2 linked regions of the Mesorhizobium shangrilense genome follow. The main gene of each other region encodes a partner of the protein of the gene in region 2 in a complex. Links are inferred from orthologs where the notes say so. Each region holds a gene or a part of one and is shown on either strand. Other genes may lie near its edges.

The links.
Region 1: the proteins of dnaG (region 2) and PD284_RS17475 are in contact, whole or in part, in a crystal structure (PDB 2R6A), measured with the Geobacillus stearothermophilus proteins. The link is inferred for Mesorhizobium shangrilense from one-to-one orthologs. Residues at the interface, in WP_049624496.1 of Geobacillus stearothermophilus: Lys456, Leu457, Leu458, Pro459, Ala460, Asn463, Ala464, Leu467, Leu535, Leu536, Ile537, Ala538, Gln544, Glu545, Asp548, Tyr549, His552; in WP_033016901.1 of Geobacillus stearothermophilus: Ser13, Glu15, Ala16, Gln18, Glu91, Leu92, Asp94, Ala95, Val96, Pro97, Thr98, Ala99, Ala100, Asn101, Tyr104, Tyr105, Ile108.

Annotation. Positions count from the first base shown.
Region 1 is NZ_JAQGPN010000001.1:3,610,473-3,615,249, reverse strand. What follows is about bases 654-3,471. They hold PD284_RS17475 (replicative DNA helicase), read right to left. Parts: upstream 2,902-3,471; coding sequence 1,405-2,901; downstream 654-1,404. Other genes in these bases: PD284_RS17470 (class I SAM-dependent methyltransferase), read right to left, coding at 3,126-3,471; radA (DNA repair protein RadA), read right to left, coding at 654-1,366. Outside these bases: more of radA, read right to left, coding at 1-653; more of PD284_RS17470, read right to left, coding at 3,472-4,091; PD284_RS17465 (small ribosomal subunit Rsm22 family protein), read right to left, coding at 4,213-4,777. UniProt on the Escherichia coli protein: The main replicative DNA helicase, it participates in initiation and elongation during chromosome replication. Travels ahead of the DNA replisome, separating dsDNA into templates for DNA synthesis.
Region 2 is NZ_JAQGPN010000001.1:2,092,038-2,096,925, forward strand. What follows is about bases 1,960-4,888. They hold dnaG (DNA primase), read left to right. Parts: upstream 1,960-2,428; coding sequence 2,429-4,348; downstream 4,349-4,888. Other genes in these bases: rpoD (RNA polymerase sigma factor RpoD), read left to right, coding at 4,780-4,888. In the rest of the region: PD284_RS10235 (RcnB family protein), read left to right, coding at 150-554; PD284_RS10240 (MFS transporter), read right to left, coding at 608-1,816. UniProt on the Escherichia coli protein: RNA polymerase that catalyzes the synthesis of short RNA molecules used as primers for DNA polymerase during DNA replication.

The DNA of each region.
Region 1 (4,777 bases), 1.5 Mb from region 2 along the record:
TCCGTGCCACGAGGTCGGCCAACGTCGAAGGCTGGAAGGAGCGGCGCACCATGGCGGCCGACGTTTCCTCGAGTCCGGCAGGCATGACCGCCTGTCCAAACCCCAGCTTCTCCGCTTCCTTCAGCCGCTGTTGCGCATGCGCCACCGGCCTCACCGCCCCCGAAAGGCTGATTTCGCCGAAATAGACGCAATCGGCGGGCAGGGCAAGTCCGGTAAGCGACGACACCAAAGCTGCCGCGACCGCAAGGTCGGCGGCGGGCTCCGAAATGCGGTAGCCGCCTGCGACGTTCAGGTAGACGTCGTTGGTCGCGAATCGCACCCCGCAATGCGCCTCGAGGACGGCCAGCACCATCGACAGGCGCGGACCGTCCCATCCGACGATCGCCCGGCGGGGCGTGCCGAGCGGGGAGGGCGCCACCAGTGCCTGGATTTCCACCAGCACGGGACGTGTGCCTTCCATGCCGGCGAAGACAGCGGCTCCCGGCGCCTTCGCGTGCCGCTCGCCGAGGAATAGCTCCGAGGGGTTGGAAACTTCCCGCAAGCCGCCGTCGGACATCTCGAAGACGCCGATCTCGTCGGTCGGACCGAAGCGGTTCTTCACGGTGCGCAGGATGCGGTAGTGATGGCCCCCTTCGCCTTCGAAATATAGAACCCCGTCGACCATGTGCTCGACCACTCGCGGTCCGGCGATCTGGCCTTCCTTTGTCACGTGCCCGACCAGCACCACGGCGGATCCCGTGGACTTGGCATAGCGGATCACCGACTGCGCCGACGCACGCACCTGGGTCACCGTACCGGGCGCGGAATCCGCCAGATCCGTCCACAGCGTCTGGATCGAATCCAGGATCACCAGGTCGGGACGTTTTCCTTCGGCAAGCGTGGCGAGGATGTCCTCGACATTGGTCTCGGCGGCCAGTTCCACCGGCGCGGAGGCCGCACCGAGCCGCTGCGCGCGCAGCCTCACCTGGGCGACCGCTTCCTCGCCCGAAACGTAGACCACCCGGTGACCGTTGCGTGCAAGCGCCGCTGCCGCCTGCATGAGCAGCGTCGACTTGCCGATGCCGGGATCGCCGCCGACAAGAAGCGCCGAGCCGCGGACGAAGCCGCCGCCCGTGGCGCGGTCCAGCTCCCCGATCCCCGAAACGATGCGCGGAGCGTCCTCGATTTCGCCCGACAGGCTGGCGAGGGCGACCGGACGTCCCTTCCGCGAAGAGCGCAGACCACCCGGGCCGCCGCCTATGCCGCCGCCAGACGGGCCTTCCTCGACGATCGTGTTCCACTCGCCGCACGCGTCGCACTTGCCTGCCCAGCGATTTGAGACCGCGCCGCAGGACTGGCAGATGAAGGTGATGCGGGGTTTAGCCAGGGTTTAGCCCTCCCTGCGTGGGGAGGGACGACGAGCGATCACTCAATTCCAAACCTCTCTGGCAGGTGATGCTCCTCTGCCAGGTCGAAGAAGCGCGTGAACTCGCCCTGGAAGCCCAGCGAAACCGTGCCGGTGGGGCCGTGGCGCTGCTTGGCGACGATGCATTCGGCCTTGCCGCGCGAATCGTTCATCTCGCCTTCCCACTTCAGGTGTTCTTCGGTGCCGGGCTTCGGCTCCTTGTTCTTCAGGTAGTACTCCTCGCGATAGACGAAGAGCACCACGTCGGCGTCCTGCTCGATCGAGCCCGATTCGCGCAGGTCCGAGAGCTGGGGACGCTTGTCCTCGCGGTTCTCGACCTGACGCGACAGCTGCGACAGCGCGATGATGGGCACGTTGAGTTCCTTGGCGAGCGCCTTCAGGCCGGTGGTGATCTCGGTGATCTCCTGCACGCGGTTCTGAGAGGCCTTGGCGCTCGATCCCTGCATCAGCTGGATATAGTCGATGATGATCAGGTCGAGCCCGCGCTGCCGCTTCAGACGCCTGGCCCGCGCCGCCAGCTGGGCGATCGAGATGCCGCCTGTCGAATCGATGAACAGCGGGATCTTCTGCAGCATCTGGGTGCAGCCGACCAGCTTCTCGAAATCGGATTCGGTGAGGTCGCCGCGCCGGATCTTCGAGGAGGGAACCTCGGCCTGCTCGGAGATGATACGGGTAGCGAGCTGCTCCGACGACATTTCGAGCGAGAAGAAGCCGACGACGCCGCCATTGGCCGCCTTGAACGAGCCGTCGGCCTGTTGGGCCGGCTCGTAGGCATGCGCCACGTTGAAGGCGATGTTGGTGACCAGCGAGGTCTTGCCCATGCCGGGGCGTCCGGCGAGCACGATCAAGTCGGACGGCTGCAACCCGCCCATGCGCGCATCGAGGTCGCGCAGGCCGCTCGCGATGCCGGAAAGGTGGCCATCGCGCATATAGGCAGCGCTGGCCATGTCGATCGCCGTCTTGATCGCGTCCGAAAAACTCTCGAAGCCGCCGTCGTAGCGGCCGGTCTCGGCCAGCTCGAAAAGTCGGCGCTCCGCGTCCTCGATCTGCTCTGCGGGGGCCATGTCTACGGGGGCGTCGTAGGCGATGTTGACCATGTCCTCGCCGACGGTGATCAGCGCGCGGCGGGTCGCCAGATCGTAGATCGCACGGCCGTAGTCGACTGCGTTGATGACGGTCACCGCCTCGGTGGCAAGCCGCACGAGATAGTGGGCTACAGTGATGTCGCCGACCTTCTCGTCGGCCGGCAGGAAGGTTTTCAGCGTGATCGGCGTCGCGATCTTGCCCATGCGGATGAGCTGCGCGGCGACTTCGAAGATCTTGCGGTGCAGCGGCTCGTAAAAATGCGCCGGCTTCAGGAAGTCGGAGACGCGATAGAAGGCGTCATTGTTGACGAGTATGGCGCCGAGCAGCGCCTGCTCCGCCTCGATATTGTTCGGCGCCTCGCGGTGCAGCGGCGCTTCCGCCACGCTGAGTTTACGTGCTGCTTCTGCCATATCTTCCCGTCACCCTGCCCCAGGGTCTCGCCTAGCAGATGCGCTCGCAGGAGGGGCGATTTTCGCTCGCCGAATCCCGCAATTCACAACGAAACGACATCCATCCACAGGAGGATCGCTACGTACCTTGAAACCGATTGACTCGCGCGTGGAATCTACTCACGGACGCAGAACGGAGCAAGAACATTCTTCGCATACGGCGAAGTCACCCTTGCCGATCAGGGTCAGGACAGCCTGTCGCGCAAATGTCGCAACGCGCGGCGAAGCGGACCCCGTATCCAGGGGTAGCGGGGCGTCGGCGCGGGCGGCTGCGTAACCGGCGTGTCCGGGATCGCCCCATACCCGGGGATGATGCGTCGCAAAGCCGTCGGATCCGCCGCGGCGACGCATGTGTTCCGACCGTGGGTGGTCGCGTTGAGCAAGTCGAGCAACTGCGCGCGTGAGGGATCGTGCTCGGAAATGTAGCCATCGATGCATCCGAGGAAGCTGACTTCGCCCAACCCGGCCATGGTCAGCGCCTTCAACAGCGTCTCGCGGCTATACGGACGCTCCAATGTCCTGGTTTCGAGCATGACGTCCAGATATTCCGTCCGGATAGGGCCTTGCCGGTTCTCGCCCTCGACGATCAGTGCGACGCCGCCCTCCTTCAATCCCTCGCGAATGTGCTCGAGCGCCGTAACGGGGTCGAAGAAGTGATGAAGGCACGATTCCAGAATGACGGCATCGAAGCTGCCCTGGCGTGAAGCGGGCAATGGCGTCGTCTCGATGTCCAGCACCTCGAATTCGGCGGCGCCAGCGGCATAGACATGCGGATCGCGCTCGATCCTCTTGCGTGCCAGTTCGATGAAGTCGGCGGAGATGTCTATCCCGTAGACGTCGTATCCAAGTCGCGAGAGCCAGTGCGACAGCCAGCCGCCGCCACAGGCGACGTCAAGAATGCGGGCTTCCCGGGGAAGGGCGAGAAGCCGTACTGCGTTGGAAAAGTTTGCGATGTAGGAGACCGATTCGATCAGGCTTCCTGTCGGGTCTTCCGGTGTGATCGGCAACAGCGGCTTCGCGAAGGACATGTGCTCCACGGTCGAGCGATCATACTTCGTAAAATAGCTCTGAAGGTATTCTCGAGCTCCTTCCTTCCAGTCCAACTCGGGAAGATCGCGGTTGATCTCTTTCAGGAGCTGATCTTTGTCCATGGTTCGCCGAGGCTCATTGCAGGTGCAAGGTTGGAGGGGTCCGAGTCATAGGCGAAGCGGGTGTGCGCGCGCAACGGCATCGGCGCCGAAACGCGATGCATCTCGCTGCCAGGATTTCGCCCTAAAGCGCGTCGCCCCAATCGGCGCGTCTTGCGTCGCGGTAGGCTTGCCCGTCACGCTTGGTCAGCAGCCGTTCGCAAGCGCTTCCGTCCAGGCTGCAGAGCTTCAGCCGGACCCGACCGGAGGCCGTCCGCGGCGGCGCGATGACGCGGGCGCGGGGGAGCGACGGCTGAGGGGCGCGTGACGCCGCCAGGTAGACGAATTTTTCCTCCTCCCACGGGGCCTCGGCGCCCTTGGCGAGGCGATGCACGCGCGAGCGCGCAACCTTGCGTGAGAAATGGCACCAGTCGGGCTCGGTGATCGGGCAGGATGCCATGTGCGGGCATGGGGCAACGATGTGCGCTCCTCCCGCGATCAACTGCTCTCGGACGGCGAGGATGCGCTTCCAGCCGGCCGGCGTGCCGGGCTCGACTACCATGAGGACGCCTGCCGTCAATGACCAGAGGCGCTCGATGAGAGGAGCGATCGCCCGGGATGGTAACTCATCGAGGACATAGGCGATGCTGACGAGATCGGCCGGGGCGAGATCGCGCAGTCCGCTTGAAACGTCGCCAGCTAGCCATTGC
Region 2 (4,888 bases):
AGGAGCGGGCTGCTTTGCACGACGATTCCGGCGTTCATCAATCAACCGTCGCAAGATGCTGGAATCATTACGCAACGTTAATGTCGACGTTCAGCTTCGGTTCACATCGCGAACGATACTCCTCAGGCGTCAGAACGAAGGAGTATTTCATGAAACGTCTCGCTCTCGTTGCCGTCGCGCTTTCCATGCTGGCGCCCGCGGTGCAGGCGCAAGCCGCGCCCTCCCATGCGCCGCAGGCCAGCGTCGAATATGTCTCCGACAGGCACGGGCCGCAGCGGCACGACTCCCGCAGGCACGAGCGCCGGGAGTACGACGCCCGGGATCGCCGCCATCAGAGCAAAAAGTATGAAACGCGCCGGGACTACGAACGCAGGCACCACTGGAAGCGCGGCCACAAGTATTCGGACTGGAAGCGCCATCGCGCGGTGCGAAACTGGCACCATCACGGCCTGAGGCGGCCGGGACACGGCCAGCACTGGATCAAGGTCGACAACGACTATCTGCTGGTCGGGATCGCCTCGGGCCTGATCGCCGGCATCGTCGCCGGACGCTAAGCCGAGTTGAAACCGGGAATGCGAAGGCGGCCAGAACTGGCCGCCTTCTTCATTCATGCAGCCTGGGCGCATCGGTTGGATCGCGCCATGTCCAGGCGCGGCGGCACGGCGCCGCTACGGCGCTCGAAGTGATAGGAGAGCAGGGCGACGAGCGACGCCAGCAGCATCGCGCCGACGCCGAGCAGCGGAAGGCTGCGATAGCCGTGGCCTGCGTTGAGGATCATCGCGCCGACCGATGCGGCCAGGGCGATGCCGATATTGAAGCCCGACGGGATCATCGAGGATGCGAGGTTGGGGGCGTCGGCGGTCCAGCGGAGAATGCGGGTCTGGACGGGCGTGCCGATGGCGAAGCTGAGGCAGCCCCAGACCGAAATCACGCCGACCATGGGAATCGGGTAGGGGCTCGCCAGATACATCGCCGCAAGCACGACCGCCTGCATCGCCGTCAGAGCAATGAGGGAGGGCATAAGCTTCCAGTCTGCAAGCTTTCCGCCAAGGAAGACACCCAGCGTCGCGCCGACGCCGTTGAGCAGCAGCACCCACGGCACGAACGCGGCATCGAGCCCGGTGACCTCCTGAAGCATGGGGGCGATATAGGTGAACGGCACGAACTGGCCGATCATCAGCATCAGCATGAGGATGAGGGAGGTCCAGACCTGCTGGCGGCCGAGGACGCGCACCTCGCGTCTGAAGCCGGCAGGACGGTCCGACGATCCCGTGTTGCGGGGCAGGAGAAGCAGCATGGCGGCAGTGGCAAGAAGGCCGAGGCCGAACATCGCCCAGAACGTGGCGCGCCAACTCCAGAGATTGCCGATTGCAGTGCCGGCGGGGACGCCGACGATGTTGGAGATGGTCAGGCCGGCGAGGACCAGCGCGACGGCCGTGCCGCGCTGGTCCTCGCGCACCAGCCCCACGGCCACCACCATGGCCACGCCGAAATAAGCGCCGTGCGCGATCGCCACGGCGACGCGGATCGCCAGCATGGACGCGAAGTCGGGCGCAAGCGCGCAGGCGAGCTGGCCGAGGGTGAAGGCGATCGCCAGCCCGACCAGCAGCGTCTTGCGCGAAAGCCGTGCGGTCGCGAGCGTCAGCAGCGGGCCGCCCACGGCGATGCCGATCGCATAGCCGGAGACGAGATAGCCCGCCGTGGGGATGGACACGTCGAGGCCTTGCGCCACCTGCGGCAGGACGCCGGCGATGACGAACTCCGTGGTGCCGAAGGCGAAGGCGGCGATGAACAGGGCGAGAAGCGGGAGAGACATGGGCCGACCGGTGAGTTGGGTGGCCGTCAAATCATGGGTCGCGCGATACGGCAACCGAGAGTTTGTGAGGCGGGGTTCAGCTTTTCTTGATGCCAGCCGAGAGTTGCACGGCTCGCGCGCTTGGTCGTGAACTGCGGCCGGGCCGTGACATTGCGCGTTCGCGCAAGTTGAGACGAACGCGTGCGGCCATCAGAATGCAAGGCGAAGGCGGAAGCAGCAAGCGCGGAGCCAGCCCGCGCCATCGGAGGGGATCGGCCGCTCCGACCGTGGCGACGGCCTCGCCTTCAACGGAGGTAGTGCTATGTGGCGATCGCCATTCGGCATTACCCTTAGAATCACAAGGACCCGGACGGGCTGGACAATCTCGTTCCGGGTCCAAGTGATCATCTAAGGAAAGGATCGGCGGAGCAATCCGCCGATCCGCTCCGGAAACATAGGCGATTTCCGAGGTTTTTCCAATATGCCTGCTACAGGCGCGTCGTACAGCCGGCGCGCCTGCCCTCGCTTTCAGCAAAAACTCGACGGGCCTGTGAATCGCGGGTATGCGTGCCCTGCACCGGTCGCGCGCCAGGCACTCCGCGCCTATATGTATCGGCAACCGACAGCGAGGCCATGCGCTTTTCACCCAACTTCCTTGACGAGATTCGCGACCGCGTGCCGATTTCATCGGTCATCGGCGCGCGCGTGTCGTGGGATCGCAGGAAGACCAATGCCGCCAAGGGCGACTGGTGGGCGTGTTGCCCGTTCCACGGCGAGAAGAGCCCGAGCTTCCACTGCGAGGACAAGAAGGGCCGCTACCATTGCTTCGGCTGCGGCGTTTCGGGTGACCATTTCCGGTTCCTGACAGAGCTGGATGGCCTGAGCTTCCCGGAAGCCGTGGAGCGGATGGCCGACATGGCCGGAGTGCCGATGCCGGCGCGAGACGTTCATGAGGAAAGGCGCGAGAAGGAGCGCGCCAGCCTGCATGACGTCATGGAGCTGGCGACGCAGTTCTTCGAGCAGAAGCTGCAGACCGCGGAAGGGGCAAAGGCGCGCTCCTATCTGCGCGAGCGCGGGCTGGCGCCAACGACGCAGCAGGCGTTCCGGATCGGCTATGCGCTGGACAGCCGCAACGCGCTGAAGGAGTTCCTGGCCGGGAAGGGCGTCGAGAAGGCGCAGATGGAAGCCTGCGGCCTGACCGTCTTCGAGGACGTGCCGGTCTCCTACGACCGATTCCGCGACCGCATCATGTTTCCGATTCCGGATTCGCGCGGGCGCATCATCGCCTTCGGCGGACGCGCGATGGCGAGCGATGCGCTGGCCAAGTATCTCAACTCGCCGGAGACCGAGCTCTTCCACAAGGGCAACGTCCTCTACAATTTCGCCCGCGCCCGCAAGGCCCTGCACAAGACCGAGACGGTGATCGCGGTCGAAGGCTACATGGACGTGATCGCGCTGGCGCAGGCGGGCTTCGAGAACGTCGTGGCGCCGCTCGGCACCGCCTTGACGGAAAACCAGCTTGAACTCCTCTGGCGCATGGCGCCGGAGCCCTTGCTCTGTTTCGACGGCGATCAGGCCGGCCTCAAGGCCGCCTGGCGGGCGGCCGACCTGGCGCTGCCGGTCGTCGAGGCGGGCCGCACCGTCCGATTTGCCCTGCTGCCGGAAGGCAAGGATCCGGATGACCTGGTGCGCAGCGACGGGCGCGAGGCGTTCAGCGCAGTGCTTGGCGAGGCCCGGCCGCTGGTCGACCTCCTGTGGTCGCGCGAGACGTCCGGCCGGACCTTCGAGACGCCGGAGCGGCGCGCCGATCTCGAGAAATCGCTGCGCGAACTGACGTCGCGCATCAAGGACGAGAGCCTGCGCTATCACTATCAACAGGAGATGCGCGATCGCATGCTCCGCTTCTTCGGCTCGACGAGACCTGCGCGCCGCGGTCCGCCAGGAGGAGGGGGCGCCAAGGACCGTCAGGCGGGTCCCTGGGCTTCCCGGGGCGGCGGCAATCCGATCACCGAAAGCCTCGGGCGCTCGGCCCTGCTCAAGCGCAGCGGCGACGTGATGCCGTTGCGCGAGGCGACCCTGGTCGTCGCCATCGTCAACCACCCGGCGCTGGTCGAGGAGTATTTCGAGCATGTCGAATTCCTCGACCTGACGAACGCCGAGCTGCGCCGCCTTCACGCGGTGCTGCTCGACACCTTGGCCCACGACGTGAACGCGGATCGTGACGCGGTGATCCACGGCATAGCGGAAGCCGGCATTACGGAAATCTGGGAAAGGGCGGTGGAACTGGTCAAAAGGGCGCGCCAGTGGCCGGCCCTGGCGGAGGCCGCCGCAGAGGATGCGCGCGACGCATTCGCGCAGGCGCTCCACTTGCACGTCTCCACCCGCACCTTACATAGGGAGCTGAAAGCGGCGGAAACGGCGCTTGCGACCGATCCGTCGGACGAGAACTACCTGCATCTCGTAGAGGTCAAGGCACAAATGCGCGACGCGCAGGCAGCCGAGGCGCTGATCGAGGGGTTTGGGGTTTCGTCGGGGCGCAGCGGCATGAGTTGAGCCAAGTCGTGCTTCACACCATGCAGCCAACGATGGCGATTTTCTGCGAATTCGATGCCGAGGGCGGGCAATGCGCCCTTCGCTTCGATCGAGAGATCGCTTGAGCGTGGCGTCGTGTGGAACCGATGCAGCCGTCGGGTTCTGCGGCAATTGATTCGCTTTTTTAACGCGAATCATGCCAGAGGCGCTTGACGACCCATGGGAATGTCGGAATCAGGACGATTCGGGAAGCGAGCGTGCGGTATAGGCCGCGTAACATCAACAGTGTGTAGCGCTGATGGACTGGACGGGGAACGCGCCCCGCCCCAGATATCGGCGTTAGCACAGGCATAGGGCGCCCGGTACTCGCGGGCCCTTTCGGCGTCAGGTCCATAAGGACACAAGGATGCCGCCAGACGCAACGCAGCGCGGCGGCTCGGAGAAAGCAAGGCATGGCGACAAAGGAAAAGGAAGAGGTCGAGACCGAACGCGAGGGCACGACCGACGGCCCTCTGCTGGACCTTTCCGACGATGCAGTCAAGAAGATGATCAAGGCCGCCA